DNA from 2 places in the Streptomyces yangpuensis genome. Region 2 is predicted to be linked to the other one. Evidence: riboswitches for the same ligand, from Rfam matches in the RefSeq annotation. Region 2 holds a riboswitch; the other holds the start of a gene.

Region 1 (14,079 bases), 4.6 Mb from region 2:
TCACCGCTGAGGAACATGTTGATGTCGCCGTGCACCACCTCGCCGTCCGGCTTGGTGTAACTGCCGAACTGGAACCACACCGGCACGTTCAGGAACTGGTGCAGGCCGATCACCAGCAGCGCGCGGTTCGCGACACCGAAGATCCCCGCACCCCAGTAGTCCAGGCCCACCAGCCAGTCGGAGAAGCTCTCCAGCGCGGCACCGATCGGCGGCCAGACCCACAGGCACAGCGCGGCGAACGCGATCGCCACGAAGGCCATGATGATCGGGACGAGCCGGCGGCCATTGAAGAAGCCGAGCCAGTCCACCAGCTTCACCCGGTGATAGCGCTGCCAGAACCAGGCGGTCAGCAACCCCATGACGATGCCGCCGAACACCCCCGGATTCTGGAAGGTGTACTGGGCGAAGGTCTCGTCCGCCCCCAGGCAGCCGCCCCCCACGTCCTTCGTGCCGTCCGGGCAGGGCACGGGAAACGCCCGCAGCACGCTGCGGTAGACGAGGAAGCCGGCCACCGCCGCCAGCGCCGTCGAGCCGTCCGCCTTCTTCGCCATCCCGATCGCGACGCCGACACAGAAGAGGAGCGGCAGACCGAGGTCCGCGTTGAGCAGGGCGCCGCCCGCGGCGGCCATCACCTTGGCGATCTGGGGCCACACACCGGTGCCCTCGGCGTCGATCAGCCCCAGCCGGTTCAGGATGCCGGCCGCCGGCAGGACCGCGATCGGCAGTTGCAGGCTCCGCCCCATCTTCTGCAGCCCCTGGTAAAGGGTGTTGCGCCGCGACGGTCGCGGTACTGCGGCGGCGCTGCTCGCACTCATCGGCGTCTCCCTGACCGGCCCGGATTTTTTGGATGCGGCAGCAGTTGCGTGCACACTGGTGTAGACCAGTTGTGGGCAGGTTGCTGCTGATCGTCATCATTCGGCAGGGACCGGACACGCGCTCGCGTAGATGGGCCAACCGTGCGTTACCGTGACAACGCGGGCCGTGCGGAGGGCTCCATGTTCCGGCCGCTGAGACTCGTTCTTCGCATCACTCAGGGAGAAACACATGGCCACCAAGGCTGAGAAGATCGTCGCCGGGCTCGGCGGCATCGAGAACATCGAAGAGGTCGAGGGCTGCATCACCCGCCTGCGCACCGAGGTCATCAACCCCGACCTCGTCGACGAAGCGGCCCTCAAGGCCGCCGGCGCCCACGGCGTCGTCCGGATGGGCACCGCGGTCCAGGTCGTCATCGGCACCGACGCCGACCCGATCGCCGCCGACATCGAAGACATGATGTGATCCGGTGATCCGGTGATCCGGTGATCCCAGTGATCCCAGTGATCCCAGTGATCCCAGTGATCCCGGTGACCCCGGTGACCCGGACTCCCTGAGTCCCGGCCGCTCGGCCCGAACACCACCGAGCACCCGCAGCACCCGCAGACCCCGTCCCGCAACCCGGACGGGGTCTTCGCGCTGCCGGGCACCCACTAGGCTCGGACACATGTCTCGCATCGACGGCCGTACGCCCGAACAGCTCCGCCCGGTCACCATCGAACGCGGATGGAGCAAGCACGCAGAGGGCTCCGTCCTCATCTCCTTCGGAGACACCAAGGTCTTCTGCACCGCCTCCTTCACCGAAGGCGTCCCGCGCTGGCGCAAGGGCAGCGGCGAGGGCTGGGTCACCTCCGAATACTCGATGCTGCCGCGCTCCACCAACACCCGCGGCGACCGCGAATCCGTCCGCGGCAAGATCGGCGGCCGCACCCACGAGATCTCCCGCCTCATCGGCCGCTCACTGCGCGCCGTCATCGACTACAAGGCCCTCGGCGAGAACACCATCGTCCTGGACTGCGACGTCCTCCAGGCCGACGGCGGCACCCGCACCGCCGCCATCACCGGCGCCTACGTCGCCCTCGCCGACGCCGTCGCCTGGGGCCAGCAGAAGAAGCTCATCAAGGCCGGCCGCAAGCCCCTCACCGGAACCGTCGCCGCCGTCAGCGTCGGCATCGTCGACGGCGTCCCGCTCCTCGACCTCTGCTACGAGGAGGACGTGCGCGCCGAGACCGACATGAACGTGGTCTGCACCGGCGACGGCCGCTTCGTCGAGGTCCAGGGCACCGCCGAGGGCGAGCCCTTCGACCGCAAGGAACTGAACGCCCTCCTCGACCTCGCCGCCGGCGGCTGCGCGGACCTCGAGGCCATCCAGCGGGGCGCGCTCGGCCTGTAGCCGACCACCGTCGGCATGCGTCGGCAACCGCCGGACACCGTTCGGCGTCCCTACGGACAACGGGCGCGGGCGCACGGTCTCACCACCGTGCGCCCGCGCACTCGTCCTCGTGTCCGCATCCGCATCCGTACTCGTACTCGCACTCGTACTCGCACAAGTCCACTCGGGAGAATTGCATGAAGCTCCGCATAGCGGCAGTAGCCGTGGCAGCCGTCCTGACCGTCCCGGCCCTCACCGCCTGCGACGCCATCTCCACGGCGATGGACTGCGCGAACACGGCGGTCGCCATCACGGACGGCGCGAACGACCTCCAGCAGGCCGTCTCCCAGGCGGGCAACAGCCCCCAGGACGCCAAGAACGCACTCGACCAGATCGAGACCAACCTCAAGAAGATCGGCGACCAGACGGACAACGCCGACCTCGGCAAGGCCATCGACTCGATGAACACGGCGGTCAAGAACGTCCGTACCGCCATCGACAGCGGCAACACCGTCCCGGACATCCAGCCGGTCGCGGACGCGGCGAGCGAGATCTCCAAGGTCTGCACCCCGGGATAATGGGGGCATGACCTCGACGCCCAGCCGCCTGATCCTCGCGACCCGCAACGCGGGCAAAGTCTCCGAACTGCGCGCCATCCTCTCCGACGCCGGCCTGCCCCACGGGCTGGTCGGCGCGGACGCGTACCCGGAGATCCCCGACGTCAAGGAGACCGGCGTCACCTTCGCGGAGAATGCCCTCCTCAAGGCCCACGCCCTGGCCAAGGCCACCGGCCTGCCGGCGGTCGCCGACGACTCCGGCCTGTGCGTGGACGTCCTGAACGGCGCCCCCGGCATCTTCTCCGCGCGCTGGGCCGGCCGCCACGGCGACGACAAGGCCAACCTGGACCTGCTCCTGGCCCAGCTCGGCGACATCGCCGACGAGAACCGCAGCGCCCACTTCTTCTGCGCGGCGGCCCTGGCCCTGCCGGACGGCACCGAACGCGTCGTGGAGGGCCGCCTCCTGGGCACCCTGCGTCACGCCCCCTCGGGCACGGGCGGCTTCGGCTACGACCCGATCCTCCAGCCCCTGGGCGAGGCCCGCACCTGCGCGGAACTCACCGCGGCCGAGAAGAACGCCATCTCCCACCGCGGCCAGGCCTTCCGAGCCCTGGTCCCCTTCATCCGAGCCCTCCTGCCCTGACGGCCGGACACGCCGAAGGGCCTGCGAATCGAAAACAAGCTTCGATTCGCAGGCCCTTGAAAATGCGGCGGAAGGGATTCGAACCCTCAAGCCGTTTCACGGGCCACAGATCCTAAGTCTGCTGCGTCGCCGTTGCGCCACCGCCGCTAGCCGCCTGCCATGATAGCGGTCGCTGGACTGCCCAGGCCCAGCAAGATCAGGCGGCCTTGCGTCGACGTCCTCCTCGACACCATGTGCCGGTGATCGAATGGCAGTTGGGGCACAGCAGCCGGAGGTTCTCGCGTCGGTCGTCACTCCAGTCGCCGTTGATGTGGTCGACCTCCAGCGTCATCGGCCGACCTCGCCAAACGGGAGGCGTTCCGCACATCTCGCAGCATTCGGGTACGCCGACTTCGCGCAACGCGCGCAGGAGCAGATACGTTCGCGTGCGGCGCCGACCGTCCTGCTTGACGAGTATGTCCTCGGCCCGGCGCTCGGGAGTGGTGCCGGGCTTGCCCCGGTTGTGGGCCTGGCCCAGGAAGTGTTCGGTCGACAAGCCGTCCTCGTGGATCCACGTTTTGAGCGCTCTGTTCATGCCTCCCGACGGCACCTTGCCCAGGCGCCGCAGGGTTTCGGCGAGTGAGCCGGATGCAGCCACGGCCTCACGCAGCAGGGTGGCTTCGGGTTTCGCACGCCGCGCGTACGTCCGGCGCCGAGGTGTCGGACCGGTGGTGTCCGCGGCATCCGTCATCGCCGTCGGCCCTTCGCCCGGCCGCGGTACGTGTCCGTGCTGGAGTGGCAATTGGGGCACAACAGCCTCAAGTTCTCCGGGCGGTTGTCGCGCCAGTCCCCGTTGATGTGGTCGACCTCCAGGGGGAGGGGTGCGCCCATCCATACAGGGGCGACGCCGCAGTCGGCGCAGGAGTCCTCGGTTCCGAGTTCCAGCAGCGCGCGTCGGAGTGTCGAGCTCGGCGTGCGTCGAGGGTGGGGCGAGTGATCCACGCAGAGGATCTCGGCGGGCGTACGCCTCCGGTGGTTGTCTCGCATCCGATCCGTCCGGGGCTGTCCGGTGAAGTGCGAGGTGTCGATGCCGAGCGCGCGGACCCGGCGCGTGATGTGGGTGTGGTTTCCGCCCACCGCGTCGAGGCCCAGGCGCCGCAGGACCTCGTACATGTTGCTGGAGGCGCTCACCGCCTCCTCCAGGATCCTTCGCGTCCAGCGATTCCCCTCACGTTCGAAGTGCGAGGTGTCCACTTCGAGCTGGGCCATGCGCCTGCGCATGTACTCACGGGACCCGCTCTTCGGGTCCAGCCCGAGGTACTCCAACGCCTCCGTCATCGTGCGTGACGCGCGCGCCGCTTCCGACAGGCGTTCCTTCGTGTACGGGCTGATCGGCATGCCCGCCCCCCCCTCCGTGTATCCGGCCGCGTGTGCGGCTCTCGTACGGAGCAACGAGGCGATAGTCGGACGGTCACGGGTGGGGTCGTCCGATAAGCGGAGCGGGCCGGCCCTGTTCAGGGGCGGCCCGCTCCAAGAGGACGGGGGCAGGGGAGTCAGATGCCCAGGTCCTTGATGATCTTGGCTACGTGGCCCGTGGCCTTCACGTTGTAGAAGGCGTGCTCGACCTTGCCCTCCTCGTCCACGACCACCGTCGAGCGGATGACGCCCGTGACCGTCTTGCCGTACAGCTTCTTCTCGCCGAACGCCCCGTACGCCGCCAAGGTCTCCTTCTCCGGGTCGCCGACCAGGGTGACCTTCAGGTTTTCCTTCTCGCGGAACTTCGCGAGCTTCTCCGGCTTGTCGGGGGAGACGCCGATGACGTCGTAGCCGGCCGTGGCCAGGGCGTCCAGGTTGTCCGTGAAGTCGCACGCCTGCTTCGTGCAGCCCGGCGTCAGCGCGGCGGGGTAGAAGTAGACGATGACCTTGCGGCCCTTGTGGTCGGCGAGCGAGACCTCGTTGCCGTCCGCGTCGGGCAGGGTGAAGGCGGGGGCGGTGTCGCCCGGCTGCAGTCGCTCGCTCATCTGACAGTCTCCTCGGGAGGGGATCGGTACGTCACGAGACTAAGCTGACAGACTGTTCACGGCGGACTACGCCCCACACGATCACCACCACCACGACCACGACCACGACGACGGAGGCAGCGCGGTGTCGGAAGCCAGGACCCCCGCACAGATCGAGGCGGACATCGTCCGCCGCCGCGAGCAGCTCGCCGAGACGCTCGACGAGATCGGCGTGCGCATGCACCCGCAGACGATCATCGGGGACGCGCGGGCCCGGGTCGCCTCGACCGTCGACCAGACCGCGGGGCGGGCCTTCGCCACGGTGAACCGTGTCGTGACGGACGTGCGGGACGGTCTGCGCCACCCGGACGGCAGCCCGCGCCTGGAGCGCATCGTGCCCGTGGCGCTGGTCGCGGCCGGTCTGGTCGGACTGCTGGTCGTCTCGGCGCGCCACAAGCGCGGATGACCCTGCGCGGTACGGGACGGGCGCGGGCAGGTAGGTTCGTGGCGTGAGCGAGAACACCACCCACGACAAGCTGCCCATCCGCATGCTGCACGACCGCGTGCTCGTGAAGTCCGATCTGCCCGAGGGTGAGCGGCGTTCCGGCGGCGGCATCCTGATCCCGGCGACGGCCGCCGTGGGCAAGCGGCTGGCCTGGGCCGAGGTCGTCGCGGTCGGGCAGAACGTCCGGACCGTCGAGCCCGGGGACCGGGTGCTGTACGACCCCGAGGACCGTGCCGAGGTCGAGGTGCGCGGTGCGACGTACGTGCTGATGCGTGAGCGGGACCTGCACGCCGTGGCCGCGGAGCGGCTGGAGGGGTCGGACGACTCCACCGGGCTGTACCTCTGACCTTTGACGGGCTGTACCTCTGATCTCTGACCTCCGACCTCTGGACCTCTGATCGGACCGGTGGTCGCGCGCAAGGGCTGGTGGCCCGGGTCACCGGCCCTTTCCGCTGTCCTTTGCTACGGTGGGTGAGAACCCGACGAGACGCGCCGTACCGGGTACGCAAAGACGACGCACCCCGTATCGCTCGATTCTCGGAGGTGCCGTCATGGCCTGGGTTCTTCTTCTCCTCGCCGGTCTGCTCGAAGTCGGCTGGTCGATCGGCATGAAGTTCACCGAGGGCTTCACCCGGCTGTGGCCCAGTGTGTTCACAGCTGCCGGGATCGTGGCCAGCATGGTGCTGCTGTCCTACGCCGCGAAGACCCTGCCCATCGGCACGGCGTACGGGGTGTGGGTGGGCATCGGTGCCGCCGGTGCGGCCGTGCTCGGTATGGCGGTGCTGGGTGAGCCGGTCACCGCCGCCCGGATCTTCTTCATCTGTCTGCTGCTGGTGGCCGTGGTGGGGCTGAAGGCGACCTCCGGTCACTGAGCCTGCGGGTACGGCAGGAACGGCTACTCCAGGAACGCGGACGGCGGGCGCGGGCCCCCGATGACCCCGCCGCCGTCCCAGCCGCCCGAGCCGGCCCCGCCCTGGGTGCCCGCGGTGGTGCCGCCCTCGTCGCCCTGGCTGGTGCCGCCGTCGTCCTGGCCGCCCTGGGTCCGGCCTCCGGTGTCCTGGCCGCCCTGAGTCCGGCCGCCGCTGTCGCCGCCCCCGCCGTCCTGGCCCCCGTTGTCTTGGCCGCCCTGCGTCCGGCCGCCGGAGTTCTGCCCGCCGTCGTCCTGTCCGCCGCCGTCCTGGCCGCCGGACGGCGGGGTCGGCCGCCGGTCGGGGGGCGGGGTGCCGTCGCCCGGTGTCTCCTGCGGCGGGTCCGACTGCGTGGAGGGCGGCGGCTGGGGCTGCGCGGCGCCCGGCTGGAGGTCGAGTTGGAAGTCCACGGGGTCGGTGCCCTCCAGCGCGGTCTTCGTGTACGCGGCCCAGATCCGGGCCGGGTAGCCGCCACCGCCGATGCGGGACTCGCCGAGCGCCCCGTACAGCGACTCCAGGGTGCCGGTGTCCGGGTCCTGGCCCATCATGGCGACCACCGTGACGAGGTTGGGGGTGTAGGCCGCGAACCACGCCGAGCGGTCCAGTTCACCGGTGCCGGTCTTGCCCGCGGCCGGGTGGCCGGCGGCGAGGGCCGCCGTGCCGGTGCCGTTGTCCACGACGCTGACCAGCATGGACGTGGTGGTGTCGGCGGCCTCGCGGCTGATGGCCTGGACGGAGGGGCGCTCGGGCAGGGTGATCTTGTCGCCGCCCTTCGCAATCTCCTCCAGGAAGGTGTAGGGGGTGCGGCGGCCGTGGTCGGCGAGGGTCGCGTACGCCTGGGTCATGTCGAGGACGCTGGCCTGAAGGGTGCCGAGTGCCATGGCCGGGCCGGCCACGAAGTTCGGGGTGTCCTCGGGGATGCCGAGGTCGATGGCGGTCTTCTTGACCCTGGCGGTGCCGACGTCGACGGCCATCTGCGCGTAGACGGCGTTCACGGAGAGGTCGGTGGCGGTGTTGACGGTGATGTTCCCGTAGGAGACCTGGCCCTCGTTCTCCGGGGCGAAGCGGATCCGGCCGCCGACGACGGGTCGTTTGTTGTCGCCGTTGTAGACGGTGTGGGGGGTGATCCGGCGGCCGTCCTGGGTGCGGGAGTCGTTCTCGACGGCGGCCGCGAAGACGAACGGCTTGAAGGTGGAGGCGACCTGGTAGTCGTGCCGGGTCGCGTTGTTCACGTACTGCCTGGTGTAGTCGACGCCGCCGTACATGGCGACGACCTTGCCGGTGGCCGGGTCGATGGAGACGCCGCCGGCCCGGACCACCCGGTCCGCCTTGCGGGCGTCGGGGTCGAGTTTGCCGAGCATCCGGTCGTCGACGGCCGCGACGAAGACGGCCTGGTGGCGGCGGTCGATGGTGGTCGTGATCCGGTAGCCGCCCTCGGCCAGCGTCTTGTCGTCGAGGATCTTGCGGTCGAGGATGAACTCCTTGATCGCTTCGACGAGGTAGCCGCGCTGGCCGGACAGGCCGGCGGCGGCGCGCACCTTGCCGGGCTCGGGGAAGCCGGTGGCCGCGCGTTCGGCGGCGGGCAGCCAGCCCTTCTTGACCATGCCGTCGAGGACGTAGTTCCAGCGGGCGAGGGCGCGGGTGCGGCTCTGCGGGTGGGAGACGACGTCGAAGGCGCTGGGGGAGTTGAGCAGGGTGGCGAGGTAGGCGCCCTCGGCGGTGGTGAGGCTGCCGGCGTCCTTGCCGTAGTACGCCTGGGACGCGGCCTGGATGCCGTAGGCGTTGCGCCCGAAGTAGCTGGTGTTCAGGTAGCCCTCGAGGATGTACGCCTTGGACTTCTCGCGGCCGAGTTTGACCGCGATGAAGAACTCCTTGGCCTTGCGTTTGATCGTCTGTTCCTGGCCCAAGTAGTAGTTCTTGACGTACTGCTGGGTGATCGTCGAGCCGGACTGGGTGCCCTTGCCGGTCGCCGTGTTCCAGGCGGCGCGGACCATCGCCTTGGGGTCCACCGCCCGTTCGGAGTAGAAGTCCCGGTCCTCTGCGGCCAGTACGGCCTCCTGGACGGTCAGCGGGATCTGCGAGAGGGGCACGTTGACGCGGTTCACCTCGCCGTCGCGGGCGATCTGGGAGCCGTCGGAGTAGAGGTAGACGTTGGACTGCGCGGTCGCGGCGGCGTTGGCCGGCGGGATGTCGACCAGCAGGTAGCCGGCCACGAGGCCGCCGCCGATCAGGAGGGCGAGGAGCAGTACGGTGCCGAGGACCATGCGCCAGGTGGGGAGGAGGCGCCGCAGGCCGGTCCGCCGGCGACGGGCCTTCCCGCCGGGTCCTTCTGGCCCGGGAGGTCCTCCCGGTGCGCCGGGTCCCGCGGGTCCCGCGTGACCGCCGGGCGGGGTGTCCGGGTCGCGAGGGGTCCAGCCCGCGGGTGGTGACTGGTCGCTCATCTCCAGGACTCCTCGACGCTGTTCGAAATATCCACTTCTGTACCTCATGGTGTCTACCCGATGGCCGGTGACCACCGTCCCGGACGGGGGTAAATCGGTCGCGTGGCTCGCCCCTCCGCACTAAGCTCGCGCGCTTTGGCCGACGTAGGAACGACGTGGAAAACGGAGGGGATACGGTGCGCCAGAGAGTGCGCCTCTACGCGGCGGTCGCGGCCGGCGGGTTCCGGCGATACGCCACCTACGGCACGGCGACCGCGGCGGGCGTCTTCACCAATACCGTGTTCGGGTTCATCGTCGCGTTCACGTACGCCGCCCTGTGGGACCAGCGTCCGGGGCTCGGCGGCTACGACCGGGCCCAGGCCCTGACCTTCGTCTGGGTGAGCCAGTCGCTGCTGGCGGCCGGGGCGTTCATCGGCGGCGGGTTCCAGGAGGAGATCCAGGAGCGGGTCCGCACCGGCGACATCGCCGTCGACCTGTACCGGCCCGCGGACCTGCAGATGTGGTGGCTCGCGGCCGACCTGGGCAGGTCCGCCTTCCAACTGCTGGGGCGCGGGCTGGTCCCGCTCGTGGCGGGGGCGCTGGCCTTCCAGCTGGCACTGCCTTCGGACCCGTGGCGGTGGCTGCTGTTCCTGGTCTCCGTCGTGCTCGGGCTGGTGGTGAGCTTCGCCGTGCGCTACATGCTGGGGCTGCTGGCCTTCTGGCTGATGGACGGGTCGGGGATCAACCTGATGGCGACCGTCGTCTCGATCTTCTTCTCGGGGATGCTGCTGCCGCTGACCGTTTTCCCCGGTGCCTTCGGGGAGTTCGTGCGCGTACTGCCCTGGGCGGCCATGCTCCAGGTCCCGATGGACGTGCTGCTGGGCGTGCACTCGGGGGCCGGGGACGCGGTCGGCGCGCTGGGCTTCCAGGCCGGCTGGGTCCTCGTACTGCTGGGCGCCGGGCGGCTGTTGCAGTCGGCGGCGACGCGGAAGGTGGTGGTCCAGGGTGGCTGAGGCGACCGGTACGGCGGGTACGGCAAGTACGGCAGGTACGGCGGGTACGGCCGCGACACGGCCGGCGCAGAAGCGGCGGAAGTTCACGGATCCGGAGGTGCCTCGGGCGCGCGGCCGGGTCCTGGAGGGGCTGCGCGGCTACGGCCTGATCGTGGCCATGTGGATCCGGTCGACGATGACGTACCGGACGTCCTTCGTCCTGTCGACGGTGGGGAACGCGGCGATCACACTGCTGGACTTCGTCGCGATCTCCATCATGTTCTCGCACGTGGACGTCCTCGGCGGCTTCACGCTGCCCGAGGTCGCCCTGCTGTACGGGTCCTGCTCGGCGTCCCTGGGACTGGCGGACCTGCTGCTGGGCAACACCGACCGGATCGGCGCCCGGATCCGCGACGGCTCGCTCGACACCATGCTGGTACGGCCGGTCCCGCTGCTCGCGCAGGTCGCGGCCGACCGCTTCGCGCTGCGCCGGCTGGGCCGGGTCGTGCAGGGGCTCGGGGTGCTGGGCTGGGCGCTCTGGTCGCTGGAGGTCGACTGGACAGGCGGGAAGGTGCTGCTGGTGCCCGTGATGGTGCTGTCCGGTGCGGCGATCTTCGCGGCGGTGATGGTGGCCGGGGCCGCCTTCCAGTTCGTCGCCGGGGACGCGGCGGAGGTGCAGAACTCCTTCACCTACGGCGGCTGCACGATGCTGCAGTACCCGCCGACGGTCTTCGCGACGGAGCTGCTGCGCGGGGTGACCTTCATCGTCCCGCTGGCCTTCGTCAACTGGCTGCCCGCGCTGTATGTGCTGGGGCGGCCCGATCCGCTGGGACTGCCGGGGTGGGCCGCGTTCCTGAGCCCGCTGGTGGCCTTCGTGGTGTTCGTGCCCGCGTCGCTGGCCTGGCGCGCGGGAGTCCGTTCGTACCGGAGTACGGGGAGCTGAGCCGTGGTGGACGATGATGTGCTGATCTCGCTGGACGGGGTCGAGAAGGTCTTTGACGTACGGCGCCGGGTGAGCCTGATGCGCCGGGAGAAACGCCAGGTCAGGGCGGTGGACGGGATCAGCTTCGCGGTCGCGCGGGGCGAGATGGTCGGCTACATCGGGCCCAACGGGGCCGGCAAGTCGACCACGATCAAGATGCTGACCGGCATCCTGAACCCGAGCGGCGGCCGGCTGCGGGTCGCGGGCATCGACCCGGCGCGGGAGCGGGTGCGGCTCGCGCACCGGATCGGGGTGGTCTTCGGGCAGCGCACCACGCTGTGGTGGGACCTGCCGCTGAAGGACTCGTACGGGCTGATGCGGCGGATGTACCGGGTGCCGAGGGCGCGGTTCGAGGAGAACCTGGAGCGGTGCGTGGACCGCCTGGACCTGGCCGAACTGCTCGACGTGCCGGTGCGTCAGCTGTCGCTCGGGCAGCGGATGCGCGGGGACATCGCGGCGGCGCTGCTGCACGATCCCGACGTGCTGTACCTGGACGAGCCGACGATCGGGCTCGACGTGGTGAGCAAGGCGAAGGTACGGGGCTTCCTGCGGCAGTTGAACGAGGAGCGCGGCACGACGGTGCTGCTGACCACGCACGACCTCCAGGACATCGAGCAGCTCTGCGAGCGGGTGATGGTCATCGACCACGGGCGGCTGATGTACGACGGGGTACTGGGCGGGCTGCACGCGGCGGGGCCGGCGGGGGAGAGCGAGCGGACGCTGGTGGTGGACCTGGAGCGGGAGCTGGCGCCGATCAGCGTGCCGGGGGCGCGGGTGGTGAAGGTGGAGGGGCCCCGGCAGTGGCTGGCCTTCCCGGCGGGGCAGTCGGCCGCGCCGCTGGTGTCGGCGGTGGCGGCGGAGTACCCGCTGGTGGACCTGTCGGTGCGGGAGCCGGACATCGAGGACGTGATCGCGCGGATGTACGCGGGGCGGGACTGAGCGGGGCGCTGCGCGGCGCGGCTGCGCGGGGCGCGGGGCGCGGGGCTCGGGCGGGGCTGTGGGGCGCGGGCGCCGCGCGGGCGCGGCTCGGGGGTGGTCTCAGGGTCCGGTCGGGGGTGGTCTCAGGGGCCGGACCATACAACTCCCGCGTGTGCGTGCATAGTCTGGTGCGTATGAGTGACGAGCGGCCGGAGAAGCCGTTGCCGGAGTTGAGGGCGTCGGATGCCGACCGGGACCGGGTGGTGGAGCGTCTGCGTGACGCCGTCGCCGAGGGCCGGCTCGACATGGAGGAGTTCGAGGAGCGGCTGGATGCGGCGTACAAGTCCCGTACGTACGCGCAGCTGGAACCGCTGACGGCGGACCTGCCGGCGGCCACCGCCCCGGCCGCGGCGCCGCCCGTGGCGGCGGCAGCCGGGGCTGCCGCCTGGCCGGGCCGGATCGGCGGGACGGGCTCGTCGTCGCTGGCCGTCGCGGTGATGTCGGGTTTCCAGCGCAAGGGCCGCTGGACGGTCCCGGCCCGCTTCGACGCGGTGGCGTTCTGGGGCGGCGGCGAGCTGGACCTGCGCGAGGCGGACTTCGCGCAGCGCGAGGTGGTGATCAACTGCGTCGCGATCATGGGCGGCATCGAGATCACGGTGCCGCCGGGGGTGGACGTGGACGTGCGGGGCTTCGGCTTCATGGGCGCCTTCGACCAGCGCGACAGCCCGGGCCCCACGGAGCCGGGCGCTCCGCGGGTGGTGGTGACGGGCTTCGCCTTCTGGGGCGGCGTAGAAGTCAAGATCAAGCACCCGAAGCCGCCACGGGGCGGCATGTCCCTCCACAAGCGGTAACGCGGCGCGGCTCCCGCCGGGGCTGCCGTGGTTCCTGCTGGGCGGTGGCGCAAGGGTGCGGGGCGGTGCGCTTCGGCTCCCGCCGGGGCTGCCGGGGCTCCGCCCCGGACCCCGCGCCTCAATCGCCGGCGGGGCTGGATTTCGCCGGCCAGGAGTGCACCCTTCGGCTCCCGCCGGGGTGGCCAGTGTTCCGGCTGGGCGGTGGCGCAAGGGTGTGGGGCGGTGCCCCGCCGGAGTGTCTCCTCGGCTCGGCGCGTGCGGCCTTGTCGTGCCGAGTCGGCCCTGGTTGCGCGCTCGTCCTGCGGGGACACTCCGCCGTGTCCCCGCCCCACCGGCCCGTACTGCTGGAGGGGGGACGGGGAGGGGTGTCCCCGCAGGACGAGGCGCGACCAGAGCCGCCTGGCCGGGCCAGGGCCGCACGCGCCGAGCCGAGGAGATACCCCTGCCCGGCCCCCCGACCCACCCGCACCGCGCCCGTACCCCGCCCGACAGCACGATCAGACCCCCGCCGAGCAACCCCGCAGGGGCCCCGCACCGCACCGCAGCCCGGCAGCACGATCAGGCCCCGGCCGAGCAACCCCGCAAGGGACCCGCGGGAGCGGAAGGGCGTGGCGGGAACTCCGCCGCCCTCCCAGGAGTCGGATGCTATGCAGACAAAACCGGCGCCCGGCGCCCCGGGGGAAGGCAGGACCACGTGGACGACCGCACCAGAGCCGTCGGCAGAGCCGACGGCACAGCCGCCCCGCCCCATCCCCGCGGAGCGTTCGTGTTCAACGCCGCCGACGAGGAGCGCCGCCGAGGTGTCCGCAGGATGAAGGCCACCGCGACCGGCCTCCTGCTGCTGGTCGCGCTGGTCTACGTACTGGCCAAGTACGCCCAGCACGCCTGGGGTGCCGGCGGCTGGGCCGGCTACGTCGCCGCCGCCGCGGAGGCCGGCATGGTCGGCGCGCTCGCGGACTGGTTCGCCGTCACCGCCCTCTTCAAGCGCCCCCTCGGCCTGCCCATCCCGCACACCGCGATCATCCCGACCAAGAAGGACCAGCTCGGCGTCACGCTCGGCGAGTTCGTCGGCGAGAACTTCCTCTCCTCCGACGTGGTCCGGGCCCGCCTCCACGCCCTCGGCATCGGCGGCCGCCTGG
Region 2 (14,079 bases):
TGCGACCAGCGCGAGGACCAGGCCGATCAGGAGGTACCGGCCTCGCCCCGATGCTCTTCGTCGAGTCATCCCCATCTCATCCCATCCCATTCACGAAGCGTGCACGACACTGCGGAGATGGTCTTTCGGGCGGCCGTCCGGACCCCGGCCGGCTCACCCCGCGCGGTCCGCCGTTCCCGCCGCCGCGTGCGCCCGGACCAGCGCGAGGTAGTCCGCCGCGAGGCGGTGGCAGTCACCCGGCCACCGCGCCGATACGTAGTTGCCGTCCGTGACGGTGAAGCCGCGCCCGGGCCGGGCGGCGGTGTCGCGCACGGGCAGAGGCGGACCGGCCAGGAAGTGCCGCGGATCGGCGAGCGCCGCCGTGACCTCCTGCTGCACGGTGGTCCGGTACGTGCGGTAGTAGCGCCCCAGCCACAGACGGGTGAGGTTCCACCCCGTCAACTCCAGCAACGACGTCAGGGCCGTCGTCCGCCTGCCGTGGAGGACCGAGCGCCCCGTCGCGGGATCCTTGGCCCGGGCGGCGAGCAGCACTCCGTGGCAGACGGCCCCCACCGGCAGCCCCCGGGCGAAGATCCCGGCGAACAACCGCTGGGCGGTGGCGTTTTCGAGGAGCGTCCGCATGCCCGGCGCGTGACCACCGGGGACGAAAAGGCCCGTGACGGCGTCCGGATCGACGTCCGCGTACGCGCAGGGAGCGAGGAACGACGGGTCCTCGGTGAGGCGCCGGTATGCGGCCAGCTCGGCCCGGCGGGTCATCAGCCAGGGCGACAGCCACGAGAAACCGAGGTCCGTGAGCCGGGGATCGGCGAGCGCGACCTTTCCGTCAGGGGTCGCGAAACGCACCTCGAAGCCGGCGTCCCGCAACGCGGCCCAGGGCACCGCCGCCTCGGTGGGGTCGTAGTCGCCCGCGGGGAGCAGGAAGAGAATCACGGCGTACTCCTCTGGTGTCCGAAGGACGACGCTAAGAGCGGCCCGCCGCGCCGTCATTGACCCCCACGGCCAAGGCGTTGACTCCCCGGACCGGTCCTGCCCCTCCCGTGTCTTCCCGCGCCGGACGGCCCGCGGACACCCTTGACGGGGGTGGTGCGCCCGCATTGACTGACGGCCGTGTCCACCGCCGAGCCGCCCTCCGTCACCGCGTCCTACGCCCACGCCGTCCTGAGCGCGTCGGCCCGGGGCGGGGGCGGGGGCGGGGGCGGGTCCGGTCCCTGGGCCCTGCCCACGGACCGGCTGGAGTACGGCGAGATGCGCGCCCTGTGGGACGGGGTGCTCGCCGCCGGGGACGCGGGCCCCCACACCGGCCTCCTGGTCGGCGACCTCATCCGGCCCGACGGCCTGCACATCCTCGGCCACCTCATCCTCACCTGCGCCAGCCTCGCGGAGGCCGCGGAGGCGGCCGAGCGCTACCACCCGCTGGTGAGCCAGGCGGGCACGGTCACCCTGGAGCGCCAGGGCGGCGTCGGCCGGATCGGCTACCGGCCGACCGTCGGACCGTCCGCCATGCACCCCCAGCAGGTGGAAGCGGTCGTCAGCAGCATGGTGCGGGCGGCCCGCTGGATCGTGGGCGACGACTGGACACCCCTGACCGTGTCGTTCGCGCACGCCCGCGCGGGGGCCGCCGAGCCGTACGCGCGGGTGTTCGGCTGCGCCGTCGCCTTCGACGCCGCGGAGAACGCGATCACGGTCGCGGACGCGGACCTCGACCGGCGCCGCCCCGTCCACGACCCGGTGCTCAACGCCCTGCACCGGGCCTACGCCGACCGTCTCCTCGCGCGGCTGTCCGCGGCCGGGACGGTGGCCGGAGGCGTCCGACGGTGGCTCGACCGGGCCACGCTGGAGGACGCGAGCCCCGAGGGCCCGGCCCGGCAGCTCAACCTGAGTGTCCGCAGCCTGCGCAGGGCCCTGCACACCGAGGGCACGTCGTGGCGCGCCCTCCTCGATGCCGCCCGCCGCGCCCGGGCCCGACGGCTCCTGGAGACCACCGACCTGCCGCTGGACCGGATCGCACCGCTCGTCGGGCTGAGCGGTGCGACGGCTTTGGTCCGGGCCTTCACCCGGTGGGAGGGGCTTCCGCCGGGGGCGTACCGCAGCCGGTTCCGGGCCGACACTCCGCGGTGCTAGATTGTGCGGCGGCCGGATCCCAGGCCCCGGACGAGATGCGCCGTACCCGGTTACGCACGACGACGCGCGAGGTGCTGCCGCACGAGCGGCACCGCCCGCTGTCCGCACCCGGGCAGTGTCCTCGTCGAGCAAGATGGGCCGTACGAACGCCATGACCGTGCCACTCACCCGCAGCCTGTACCGGACGACCGCGCACGCCTCGGGGGGCCGTACCGGAGCCGTCCGCACGGACGACGGACGCCTGGACGTCCGCCTCGCGCCGCCGCGCAAGAAGGTACCCGGCACCACCAACCCCGAGCAGCTGTTCGCGGCCGGTTTCGCAGCCTGCTTCACCTCCGCGCTCGCGGAAGTCGCCGCCGAGTTCGGGGCGGACGCCTCCGCCGCGCGCGTGGCGTGCGAGGTGGAGCTCGGTACGACGGACACACCCGCCGGATACGGCCTCGCGGTGTCCCTCACCGTCAGCCTGCCGGGGTGGCGGGCGGCGGACCTGCAGCCCCTGGTGCACAGGGCGGACGCGGTCTGCCCGTACTCGCAGGCGGTGCGCGGCAACGTGCCACTGACGCTGCTGGCCGTGGACGACACCGCCGCCACCGATGACCGCGCCTGAGCCGGAGCGGGAGCGGGCGCCGGAGCCGACGGCCGGCGGTCGGGCGGAGGGCCGAGGCGACGGCCGGGCCGACGGCGTCCCGGTACCCGGGCGCGGTGCCTGGCTGCGGCGCGGCATCAGCCGCGACGGCGGACCGCTGATCGAAGACCCGCCGGACGGCGAAGTGGTGTGGCTGCAGGCCGGGCCGTACTACGCCGACAGTCGCGGTTTCGCCGGTACGACCTCCTTCGACGGCTCCCGCGTGCGCTTCCACCACGTCACGGGTGAGCCCGGCGACGACACCGGCACCTTCCGGTGGGACGGCGCGGACCTCGTCGAGCGGGGCACCAACCCGGACGGCAGCACCTTCCTGGAAATCTGGACCCCGCTGCCCGGGGCGGACGGCGCCGCCGGTTCCTGGTCCGGCCCGGACCACCACGTGGTGCGCGTCGGCCGGCACGTGGTGCACGTCGACTCCCGGGCCGGTACGTACTGGCGCCTGTGACCCGGGGAACCGGCGGCGCATGGATGCGCCCGTTCCGGTGATACGCGCCGGAACAGGCGGTCACGACGGACCGCCCCTGCCGGAAGGAACCCGGGCGTGACCGACAACTCCCGTACGGACGTACTCCTCCACCCGCGGATGCTCGACGCCCGGCACGACGCACCACTCGACGGACCGTGCCGCTCCGGGGCGCGGGACGTCTTCGAGCCGGCCGTGAACGAGCGGGCCGAGGCCGTCCGGGAGCGCGAAGAGGCCGCCAAGGCGGTCTGCCACCGGTGCCCGGTCCGGCTCCCGTGCCGCCGCCACGCCCTGGCCGACCGGATCCCGCACGGTGTGCGCGGTGGCCTCACCCCGGACGAGCGCCACCTCCTGCTGGCGAACACCTGAGGCACGTCCGGCCGTACGACCGGCGGCTGACGCGACGACGTCTGCGGCAGCCGCGGTCGGCCGGCCGCCCGCGCGGCAACCGGGGGCCCCGGGATCTCCAGGGCCAAGTACCTCACCGAGTGGCTGGGCACTTCCGGCCTCGTGCCCGACCCGCGCACCGGCCGGGCCGAGCCGCCGGACCCGGAGTGTCTGCGCCCGCTGCTGTCCCGGCCGTCCCGGCGGCCTCGGACGTCCCGGCCGGGGGGTGTGACGCAGGCCCTGCGGCCCAGCCCTCCGCGGAGCCACAAGGAGTGACTCCCGTCACTTCCAGTGACTGTTGGGACATGTCTTCCGAGGACCGGGGCAAGCGCGCCCGAGCAGCACCACCGCGGGGACGCCGCGGTGGCCGGAATCGGAGGTACAGCGCGTCGTGTCCGAGCAGACGACCATCCACATCGCGGGAACGTGGCGTTCCGCGATCTCAGGAGCCACCCGAGAGGTCTTCGACCCGGCGGACGGCACGGTCCTCGCCGTCGTCGCCGAGGGCGGCACCGCGGACACCGACGCGGCCGTCAGCGCCGCCCGCTCCGCCTTCGACGGCGGGGAATGGCCCCGAACCCCCGTCCTGGAACGGGCGGCCGTCCTGCGCCGCACCGCCGTCCTGCTCCACCGCGACTGCGAACGCCTCGCCCTGCTGGAGAGCCGCGACGCAGGCAAGACCCTGGAAGAGGGCCGGGTGGACGTGAACTGCGTCGCCGACGCCTTCCTCTACTTCGCCGACCTCGTCTCCGGCGAGAGCGCGGGCCGCGTCGTCGACGCGGGCACCCCGGACGTCCACAGCGTCGTCGTCCACGAACCCGTCGGGGTCTGCGCGCTCATCACCCCCTGGAACTACCCGCTCCTCCAGGCCTCCTGGAAGATCGCCCCCGCCCTCGCCGCGGGCAACACCTTCGTGCTCAAGCCCAGCGAGATCACCCCGCTGTCCACCGCGGCCCTCATCGGCCTGCTGGTCGAGGCCGGACTGCCGGCCGGCGTCGCGAACCTGGTCACCGGCCCCGGCGACCCCGTCGGCGCGCGCCTCGCCGCCCACCCCGACGTCGACCTCGTCTCCTTCACCGGCGGTCTCACCAGCGGCACGAAGGTGATGCGCGCGGCCGCCGACTCCGTCAAGAAGGTCGCCCTCGAACTCGGCGGCAAGAACCCCAACGTCGTCTTCGCCGACGCCTGCGCCACCGAGGAGGGCTTCGACACCGCCGTCGACCAGGCCCTCAACGCCGCCTTCATGCACAGCGGCCAGGTCTGCTCCGCGGGCTCCCGGCTCATCGTCGAGGAGAGCGTCGCCGAGCGCTTCGTCGCCGAACTCGCCCGCCGCGCCGACCGGATCCGCCTCGGCCGCGGCACCGACCCCGGCGTCGAGTGCGGTCCGCTGGTCTCCGCCGCCCAGCGCGAACGCACCGAGGAGTACGTGGCCTCCGCCCTCGCCGAGGGAGCCGTGCTCCGCTCCGGCGGCGTACGCCCCGACGGCCCCGGCTACTTCTACCGGCCGACCGTGCTCGACCGCTGCCACCGCGGGATGCGCGTCGTACGGGAGGAGGTCTTCGGGCCCGTCCTGACCGTCGAGACCTTCCGCACCGAGGCCGAGGCCATCGCCCTCGCCAACGACACCGAGTACGGCCTCGCCGGCGCCGTCTGGACCTCCGACGCCGGCCGCGGCCGCCGCGTCGCGGGCCGGCTGCGCCACGGCACCGTCTGGATCAACGACTTCCACCCCTACCTCCCGCAAGCGGAGTGGGGCGGTTTCGGCAAGTCCGGCACCGGACGCGAACTGGGCCCCTCGGGCCTGGCCGAGTACCGCGAGACCAAGCACGTGTACCAGAACCTCGCCCCGCGCCCCGTGCGCTGGTTCGCGGGCTGAAGGAGGAGCACAGCATGACCACCCCCCCACACCATCCCACCCCGGCGGAGCACGAGTACGACTACGTCGTCGTCGGAGGCGGCACCGCCGGCTCGGTGATCGCCTCCCGCCTGACCGAGGACCCCGACGTCACCGTCGCCGTCATCGAGGGCGGGCCCAGCGACGTCGACCGTCCCGACGTGCTCACCCTGCGCCGCTGGATGGGCCTGCTCGGCGGTGAACTCGACTACGACTACCCCACCACCGAGCAGCCCCGCGGCAATTCGCACATCCGCCACAGCCGCGCCCGCGTCCTCGGCGGCTGCTCCTCGCACAACACCCTGATCTCATTCAAGCCGCTCCCGTCCGACTGGGACGAGTGGGCGGAGGCGGGGGCCGAGGGCTGGCACGCGGCCGCCATGGACCCGTACTTCGACAAGCTCCTGAACAACATCGTCCCGGTGGCCGAGAAGGACCGCAACGCCATCGCCCGCGACTTCGTCGACTCCGCGCAGAGCGCCCTGGGCGTGCCGCGCATCGAGGGCTTCAACCGCAAGCCCTTCCACGAGGGCGTCGGCTTCTTCGACCTCGCCTACCACCCCGAGGACAACAAGCGTTCCTCCGCGTCGGTGGCCTACCTCCACCCCGTCATGGACGAACGCCCCAACCTCCGCATCCTGCTGGAGACCTGGGCCCACCGGATCGAACTCGACGGCACCCGGGCGCGCGGAGTCCGCGTACGCGCCGCCGACGGTACGGAGTCCCTGGTCACCGCACGCCGCGAGGTACTGGTGTGCGCCGGAGCCGTGGACACCCCGCGCCTGCTGCTGCACTCCGGCATCGGCCCGCGCGCCGACCTGGAGGCCCTCGGCATCCCGCCGGTCCACGACCTGCCCGGGGTGGGGGAGAACCTCCTGGACCACCCCGAGTCGGTGATCGTCTGGGAGACCGACGGCCCGATCCCGGACAACTCCGCGATGGACAGCGACGCGGGGCTCTTCGTCCGCCGCGACCCCGAATCCGCGGGACCGGACCTGATGTTCCACTTCTACCAGGTCCCCTTCACCGACAATCCCGAGCGCATCGGCTACGAACGGCCCGCGCACGGAGTGTCGATGACCCCCAACATCCCCAAGCCGCGCAGCCGCGGCCGCCTCTACCTCACCAGCGCGGACCCCGAGGTCAAACCGGCCCTGGACTTCCGCTACTTCACGGACGAGGACGACTACGATGGCCGGACCCTGGTGGACGGCATCAAGCTGGCCCGGAAGATCGCCGCGACGGAGCCGCTCGCCGGCTGGCTGGGCCGCGAGGTGTGCCCCGGCCCGGAGATCACCGGCGACGAGGAGCTGAGCGCGTACGCCCGTTCCGTCGCGCACACCGTCTACCACCCGGCCGGCACCTGCCGGATGGGCGCCGCCGACGACCCCGGCGCGGTCGTCGGCCCGGACCTGAAGATCCGCGGCCTCGAGGGCATCCGCATCGCCGACGCCTCCGTCTTCCCGACGATGCCCGCCGTCAACCCGATGATCGGAGTGCTCATGGTCGGAGAGAAAGCCGCCGAACTGCTGGCCCGGGACGGTGGTACCCGATGAACACCACCCCCGCCACCACCCCCGGCAGGACCTCCGCCACCCACCCCGGCACCACTCCTGCCCCGTCCCTCACCGCACCCGCCGGTGCGTCCGCCGGCGCCCCGGCGGGGTCCCCCGTCTTCTCCGTGGACGGCCTCTGGAAGGTCTTCGGCCCCGACAAGGCCGCCGCGAAGGTCCCCGGCTCCGCCGACGCCGACCTCCCGGCCGCCGACCTGCGCGAGCGCACCGGCTGCACCGCTGCCGTCCGGGACGTCAGCTTCGACGTCCGCAAGGGCGAGGTCTTCGTCGTGATGGGCCTGTCCGGATCCGGCAAGTCCACCCTCGTACGCTGTCTCACCCGCCTCATCGAGCCGACCTCCGGAAGCCTGACCATCGACGGCGAGGACGTCCTGGCCATGGACGCCACCCGGCTGCGCGCCCTGCGCCGCCACCGCGCCGCCATGGTCTTCCAGCACTTCGGCCTGCTCCCGCACCGCACCGTCCTCGACAACGTGGCGTACGGACTGGAGATCCAGGGCGTCGGCCGCGGGGACCGCCGGACCAAGGCCGCCGAACTCGTCGCCAAGGTCGGCCTGGACGGACTGGAGGACCGGCGCCCCGGCCAGCTCTCCGGCGGCCAGCAGCAGCGCGTGGGCCTGGCCCGCGCCCTCGCCGCCGACCCCGAGGTGCTGCTGTTCGACGAGCCGTTCAGCGCCCTCGACCCCCTCATCCGACGGGAGATGCAGGAGGAGGTCGCCCGGCTCCACCACGAGGAGGGCCGCACCATGGTCTTCATCACCCACGACCTCGCCGAGGCACTGCGCCTGGGGGACCGGATCGCCCTGATGCGCGACGGCCGCATCGTCCAGCTCGGCACGCCCGAGGAGATCGTCGGCTCCCCGGCCGACGACTACGTACGGGACTTCGTCCGCGACGTCCCGCGCGAGCAGGTGCTCACCGTCCGCACCGCGATGCGCCCCGCCGTCGCGGGCGAGGCAGAACAGGGACCCGCGCTGGGCCCCGCCACCACCGTGGTCGAGGCCATCCAGGCCGTCGCCCGCAGCGGCGGACCGGCCCGTGTCGTCGACCACGGCCGCTGCCTGGGCGTCGTGGACGACGCCGGGCTGCTCGCCGTCGTGGCCGGGCTCCCGGCCACGCCCGGCCGGGGGGTGGCGGCATGACGCGCCCTGCCCGAATGGGGGGTGGCGGCATGACGCGCCCCGCCCGGACGGGGGTGGCGGCATGACCCGCGCCGACCGTCCCCCGACCCCTGTCACCGACGCCCGGAGGTGGTGCGCATGACCGCGTCCCCGACCCACACCCAGGCCGGCTCCCGGGCCGTGGTCCCCGCGCAGACCCGGAGGTCCGCGGCACGACCCGCCGGGCCGGCGCCCTCCCGTACCGCGCCCGCCGCCGCGGACCGGCCCCGCAGAGCATGGCGCGGCCCGGTCGCGAGCCGCGCGTTCCTGGTGCCGATGGGCATCGCCGTCGCCCTGCTGATCCCGCTCGCCGTGGCCTTCCCCGGCGCCGGCAGCTGGCCCGCGGACCTGGCCGTGGACCTCTCCGGCCCGCTCGGCCGCGCCGGCGACTGGATCATCGACCACCGCGACAGCCACCCGCTGTTCCTGTACCTCTTCGGCCACGTCAGCAACGCCGTCGTGGTGTCCGTCCGCGCCGTGTACGTGCTCCTCCTCGCCGCCGGCTGGACCGGGGTCACCGCCCTGGCCGCCCTGGTGGCCTGGCGCCTCGCCGGTACCCGGCTCGCCCTGACCTGCGCCGCCGCCTTCGCCGCCTGCGGGCTGCTCGGCATGTGGGTGCCGACCATGCAGACCCTCGCGCTGATGGTTGTCGCCGTCGGCGCCTCCGTCGTGCTCGGCGCCCTGCTGGGCCTCGCCGGGGGCCTCTCCCCGCGCGCCCACCGCCTGCTGCGCCCCGTACTGGACACCATGCAGATCCTGCCGGCCTTCGCCTATCTGCTGCCGATGGTGCTGGTTTTCGGCATCGGCGTGCCCGCCGCCGTCCTCGCCACCGTGGTCTACGCCGCCCCGCCGATGGCCCGCCTCACCGCCCTCGGCCTGCGCGAGGCCGACGCGGGCGTCATGGAGGCCACCGCCTCGCTCGGCGCCACCGGCCGCCAGCGGCTGCTGACCGCCCGCCTCCCGCTGGCGCGTCCGCAGCTCCTCCTCGGCGTCAACCAGGCCATCATGACCGGCCTCTCCATGGCCGTCATCGCCTCCGTGATCGGCGCGGGCGGCCTCGGCGACCGCGTCTACCAGGCCCTCGCCTCCGTGGACGTCGGCGCCGCCCTCGCCGCCGGCATCCCGATCGTGCTGCTCGCCGTGGTCCTCGACCGCACCGCGGACGCCGCGGGCCGCCGGCTCGGCGCCGAACCCGTACCCGTCAGCGAACAGCACCTGCTGCGGCGGGTCTTCGCGGGCTGGTACGGCCGCCTCCTCACCCTCCTCGCGGCGGTGGCCGTCGCCGTCGTCGGCCGGATGGCCGGCACCTCCGTATGGCCGGAGTCCTGGACCGTCTCCCTGGCCGAGCCGGTGAACTCCGCCGTCGCCTGGATGACCGACCACCTCTACTCCGGTGTCCCCGTCGTCGGCGGTACCGCCGACTGGGCCGCCCGCTTCACCGGCTGGGTCCTCGACCCGCTGCGCGCCGGGCTCCAGTCCGCCCCCTGGTGGCTGCTCCTGCTCCTGGCCGGCGCCCTCGCCCTGCTCGCCGGCACCTGGCGTACCGCGCTCACCGCGTTCCTGGCCCTCGCCGCCGTCGGTGTGCTCGGCGTGTGGGAAGCCTCCCTCGACACGCTCTCCCAGGTCCTGGCCGCCGTGGCCGTGACCCTCGTCCTCGGCTTCGCGACCGCCGTGGGAGCCGCCCGCAGCGCCCGGGCCGAACGGCTGCTGCGGCCGGTCCTCGACGTCTGCCAGACCCTGCCGCAGTTCGTCTACCTCATCCCCGTGGTCGCGCTCTTCGGCGTCGGCCGCGCCCCGGCCGCCGCGGCCGCGATCGTGTACGCACTGCCCGCCGTCGTCCGGATCACCGTCCAGGGCCTGCGCGAGGTGGACCCGGCCGTCGTGGAATCCGCCCGCTCGCTCGGCGCGACCCGCTCCCAGCTGCTGCGCCAGGTTCAGCTGCCGCTCGCCCGGCCCGCGCTGCTGCTGGCCGTCAACCAGGCCGTGGTGCTGGTCCTCGCCGTCGTCATCATCGGCGGCCTCGTCGGCGGTGGCGCGCTCGGCTACGACGTCGTCCTCGGCCTCGCGCAGGGCGACCTCGCCACCGGTCTGGTGGCCGGCGCCGCGATCGTCTGCCTCGGCCTGCTCCTCGACCGTGTCACCCAGCCCGCGAAGGAGGCCTGACATGCGCGACACGAACCACCGGCGCCCGCCGCGCCGCCGCCGCGGCGTGGCCCTCCTCGCCGCCGCGACCGGACTCGCCGTCCTCACCGGCTGCGGGGCCGCGGACATGACCCGCCAGACCTCCCCGTACGCGGCGGCACGGGGCGCGAAGACCGTCACCCTCTCCGTCCAGTCGTGGGTCGGCGCCCAGGCGAACACCGCCGTCGCCTCCTACCTCCTCGAACACGAGCTGGGCTACCGGGTCGACACCGTCCAGGTCGACGAGGTGCCCGCCTGGGACGCCCTCAGCCAGGGGCGCGTCGACGCCATCCTGGAGGACTGGGGCCACCCCGAACAGGAGAAGCGGTACGTCGAGGGCAAGAAGACCATCACCCGCGGCGGGGACCTGGGGGTCACGGGCCACATCGGCTGGTTCGTTCCCACGTACTTCGCCGAGGCCCATCCCGACGTCACCGACTGGAAGAACCTCGACAAGTACGCCGACCAGCTGCGCACACCGGAGAGCCGCGGCAAGGGCCAGCTGCTGGACGGCTCCCCGTCCTACATCACCAACGACAAGGCGCTGGTGAAGAACCTGGACCTGGACTTCGAAGTGGTCTTCGCGGGCTCCGAGGCCGCCCAGATCACCCAGATCAAGCAGTTCGCCAAGGAGCGCAAGCCCTTCCTGACGTACTGGTACGAGCCGCAGTGGCTCTTCGAGCGCGTCCCGATGACCGAGGTGAAGCTGCCCGAGTACAGCGAGGGCTGCGCCGACGACCCCGAGAAGGTGGCCTGCGCGTACCCGCACACGCCGCTGCAGAAGTACCTCAACACGCGCTTCGCGGAGTCGGGCGGCAAGGCGGCCGACTTCCTGAAGAAGTTCCACTGGACGAAGGCCCAGCAGAACGAGGTCTCCCTGATGATCGCGGAGGAGAAACTGTCGCCGCAGCAGGCGGCGAAGAAGTGGGTGGAGCGCAACGAGAACGTCTGGAAGCCCTGGCTGACCTGACCACCCCCACAGCCCCTGCCGGCGCTCCGCCCGCGGGGGCTGTGCGCTGAGCCAAGTCGGCAACGTCTTGTGGAACCGGGCCGGGGGACACCCGGGGACGGGGTGGGGGCGACGTACGGTCGAGCGACCGGCCGGGCCTCGCCGTCGGCAGTCGACGGCTCCGGCCGGGGCCGGCCCTCCTCGATGCCGTGACCGGAACAGGAGCAGCCGTTGCTTCTCTACGCCCAGACGCCCGCGCGACGGAACCGCCAGATCCTCGCGGACCTGATCGCGGTGCTCCTGATCGCCGTCGCGGTGAGGTTCGCCCTGGCCGTCCACGAGACGATCATGCTGCTGGCCGAGCCGGGCCGGAAGGTGGAGAGTTCCGGGGACAGCCTGGCGGCCGCCCTCGACGACGCCGGGGAGACGGCCTCCCGGGTGCCGCTCGTCGGCGACCTCCTGCAGACGCCGTTCCGGTCCGCGTCCGACGCCGGCAGCGGCCTCGCCGACGCCGGGGAGTCGCTGCAGGACATCGTCGGGCAGGTGGCGTTCCTGGCCGCGCTCGGCCTGATCGTCGTCCCCGTGGCCTTCGTGCTCCTGCTGTGGCTTCCCCTCCGGCTGCGCTGGATCCGCCGCACCGCCACCATCCGGCGCCTCCTCGACGCTCCCGGCGGCGCGGACCTGCTCGCCCTGCGTGCCCTCACCGGTCCGCCGGGCGACCTCGCCGCGATCCCCGCCCCGCCCGGCGGCCTCGCCGACGCCTGGCGCCGCGGCGACCGGCAGGCCATCTCCGCCCTGTCCGAGATCACCCTCAGGCGGGCGGGCCTGCGTCCCTGACGCCCGCGGCGGCCCCGGCGCGGCCCCGGCCGACCCGCCGCCGCCGGGGCCGTCCGCAGGGCGTGAGGCAGCGCCGTCGGCCGTCTGGAAGGATCACCGGCTACGGTGCCCTTGATCGCCGCTCTCCCGGCCGCCCGGGCTGGGCCGCCGCGGGGAGCACGGTCCGGCCGTCGCGCGTTGCACGGTCGAAGGGTGCGATGCGTCGTACCCACCGCACCACCGAGCGACGAGGAGGATCTGATGAGCGTGGCCGACGGGGGGCGGCAGTGGCCGGACGAGGTCAGCGTCGAGAACGCGAGGGCGACGCTGCTGCAGCTCCTGGCCCGGGCGGGAGTCCCGTCCGATGACGCACGGCAACTGATCGGGCTCCTGGAGGCGGGCGCGCTGGCTCTCGCGCACGAGGAGCTGAGCGGCGGCCGGAGCGCTGCGGGGGAGAAGGACGAGCCCTACGAGTCGGGTCGGCTCGACGGCGCCCGGGACGTCCTGGAGGAGCTCGGGGCCGTCGCCGAGCGGACCCTGGTGCAGGCCGTCGGAGCGGCAGGGGAGCAGGGCCCGGCGGGGGAGCGCCCCCGGGCCAGACGCATGGAGGTGGAACGGGCCCGGGTGGCCGTCACACCGCTCTATCTGTCCTTCACCGAGGCCTCGGAACTGGATCCGGAGGTGACGGACGAGGTCCTCGCCGCCGTCCTCGGCACGATGAGCCCCCGGCAGCGGGCGGGATACGCCGGCCGACTGACGGATTTCGCCGCGGACCACCAGGCCCGGCTGGAGCGGATGTTCGCCGGCTACGGACCGGGGAGCGCCATCACGATGCACGGCCGCTATTCGCTGCTCCACTCCGCGACGAGCATCGCCGTGCTGGAGCGGCTCGCCGCCGCGCCGCGGGAGCTGCGCGAGGAGTGGGACGCCGTGGAGCTGCCGCCTGCGTGGCTGGACGGGCTGTCGACCGCCTGGAACGCCCCCGCCTGACCGCCGTCGCGTCGCGGCGAACGCGGTCGTCAGCAGCCGCCCGGCGCCGTCCCGCCGGGCGGCTTCCCGTTGTGCCGGGGCGTCGGGGCGTCGGGGCATCGGGGCATCGGGGGGATCGGCCCGCCGAGCCGGCAGGGGCATCGGGAATACCTCGGCCGCACCCCTCGTTCCCGGGTATAGTTGAATCGTAAACAACCTCGGGAAGGGGAGCCATGCAGTTCGGGATCTTCACAGTCGGTGACGTCACGGCCGATCCGACGACCGGACGCGTGCCCAGCGAGCACGAACGCATCAAGGCGATGCTCGCCATCGCGCAGAAGGCCGAGGAGGTCGGCCTCGACGTCTTCGCCACCGGCGAGCACCACAACCCGCCGTTCGTCCCCTCCTCGCCGACCACGATGCTCGGCTACATCGCCGCACGCACCGAGAACCTGATCCTGTCCACGTCGACGACGCTGATCACCACGAACGACCCGGTGAAGATCGCCGAGGACTTCGCGATGCTCCAGCACGTCGCGGACGGCCGCGTCGACGTGATGATGGGCCGCGGCAACACCGGCCCGGTCTACCCCTGGTTCGGCAAGGACATCCGCGACGGCATCGACCTCGCCATCGAGAACTACGCGCTGCTGCGCCGCCTCTGGGACGAGGACGTCGTCACCTGGAAGGGCAAGTTCCGCACACCGCTGCAGTCCTTCACCTCCACCCCCCGCCCCCTCGACGGCGTCGCGCCCTTCGTATGGCACGGCTCCATCCGCTCGCCCGAGATCGCCGAACAGGCCGCGTACTACGGCGACGGCTTCTTCCACAACAACATCTTCTGGCCGGCCTCCCACACCGAGCAGATGGTGAACCTCTACCGGCAGCGCTACGCCCACTACGGACACGGCACCCCCGA

The links. Region 2 has a riboswitch for guanidine ahead of NRK68_RS33440 (Ohr family peroxiredoxin). Riboswitches for the same ligand answer to the same signal wherever they lie in the genome.
Region 1: linked by a shared signal. The riboswitch ahead of NRK68_RS12800 (DMT family transporter) and the one ahead of NRK68_RS33440 (Ohr family peroxiredoxin) in region 2 are both predicted to bind guanidine.

Annotation. Positions count from the first base shown of each region.
Region 1 covers NZ_CP102514.1:2,801,746-2,815,824, reverse strand. Annotated here, with positions in the region: gene NRK68_RS12855 (PTS transporter subunit EIIC) at 1-815, opposite strand, end outside; gene NRK68_RS12850 (PTS sugar transporter subunit IIB) at 1,045-1,278, shown strand; gene rph (ribonuclease PH) at 1,481-2,206, shown strand; gene NRK68_RS12840 (hypothetical protein) at 2,383-2,763, shown strand; gene rdgB (RdgB/HAM1 family non-canonical purine NTP pyrophosphatase) at 2,771-3,385, shown strand; tRNA gene NRK68_RS12830 (tRNA-Leu) at 3,449-3,532, opposite strand; gene NRK68_RS12825 (HNH endonuclease) at 3,582-4,115, opposite strand; gene NRK68_RS12820 (HNH endonuclease) at 4,112-4,762, opposite strand; gene bcp (thioredoxin-dependent thiol peroxidase) at 4,918-5,385, opposite strand; gene NRK68_RS12810 (DUF3618 domain-containing protein) at 5,510-5,830, shown strand; gene NRK68_RS12805 (GroES family chaperonin) at 5,874-6,215, shown strand; guanidine-III (ykkC-III) riboswitch at 6,326-6,390, shown strand; gene NRK68_RS12800 (DMT family transporter) at 6,421-6,741, shown strand; gene NRK68_RS12795 (transglycosylase domain-containing protein) at 6,765-9,218, opposite strand; gene NRK68_RS12790 (ABC transporter permease) at 9,407-10,210, shown strand; gene NRK68_RS12785 (ABC transporter permease) at 10,203-11,132, shown strand; gene NRK68_RS12780 (ABC transporter ATP-binding protein) at 11,139-12,110, shown strand; gene NRK68_RS12775 (DUF1707 SHOCT-like domain-containing protein) at 12,284-12,940, shown strand; gene NRK68_RS12770 (DUF445 domain-containing protein) at 13,707-14,079, shown strand, end outside.
Region 2 covers NZ_CP102514.1:7,371,595-7,385,673, forward strand. Annotated here, with positions in the region: gene NRK68_RS33425 (amidohydrolase family protein) at 1-69, opposite strand, end outside; gene NRK68_RS33430 (type 1 glutamine amidotransferase domain-containing protein) at 154-930, opposite strand; gene NRK68_RS33435 (AraC family transcriptional regulator) at 1,108-2,121, shown strand; guanidine-III (ykkC-III) riboswitch at 2,127-2,190, shown strand; gene NRK68_RS33440 (Ohr family peroxiredoxin) at 2,273-2,728, shown strand; gene NRK68_RS33445 (hypothetical protein) at 2,715-3,212, shown strand; gene NRK68_RS33450 (WhiB family transcriptional regulator) at 3,309-3,599, shown strand; gene NRK68_RS33455 (aldehyde dehydrogenase family protein) at 4,009-5,493, shown strand; gene NRK68_RS33460 (GMC family oxidoreductase) at 5,508-7,067, shown strand; gene NRK68_RS33465 (quaternary amine ABC transporter ATP-binding protein) at 7,064-8,227, shown strand; gene NRK68_RS33470 (ABC transporter permease) at 8,345-10,408, shown strand; gene NRK68_RS33475 (ABC transporter substrate-binding protein) at 10,410-11,396, shown strand; gene NRK68_RS33480 (hypothetical protein) at 11,607-12,212, shown strand; gene NRK68_RS33485 (hypothetical protein) at 12,453-13,181, shown strand; gene NRK68_RS33490 (LLM class flavin-dependent oxidoreductase) at 13,394-14,079, shown strand, end outside.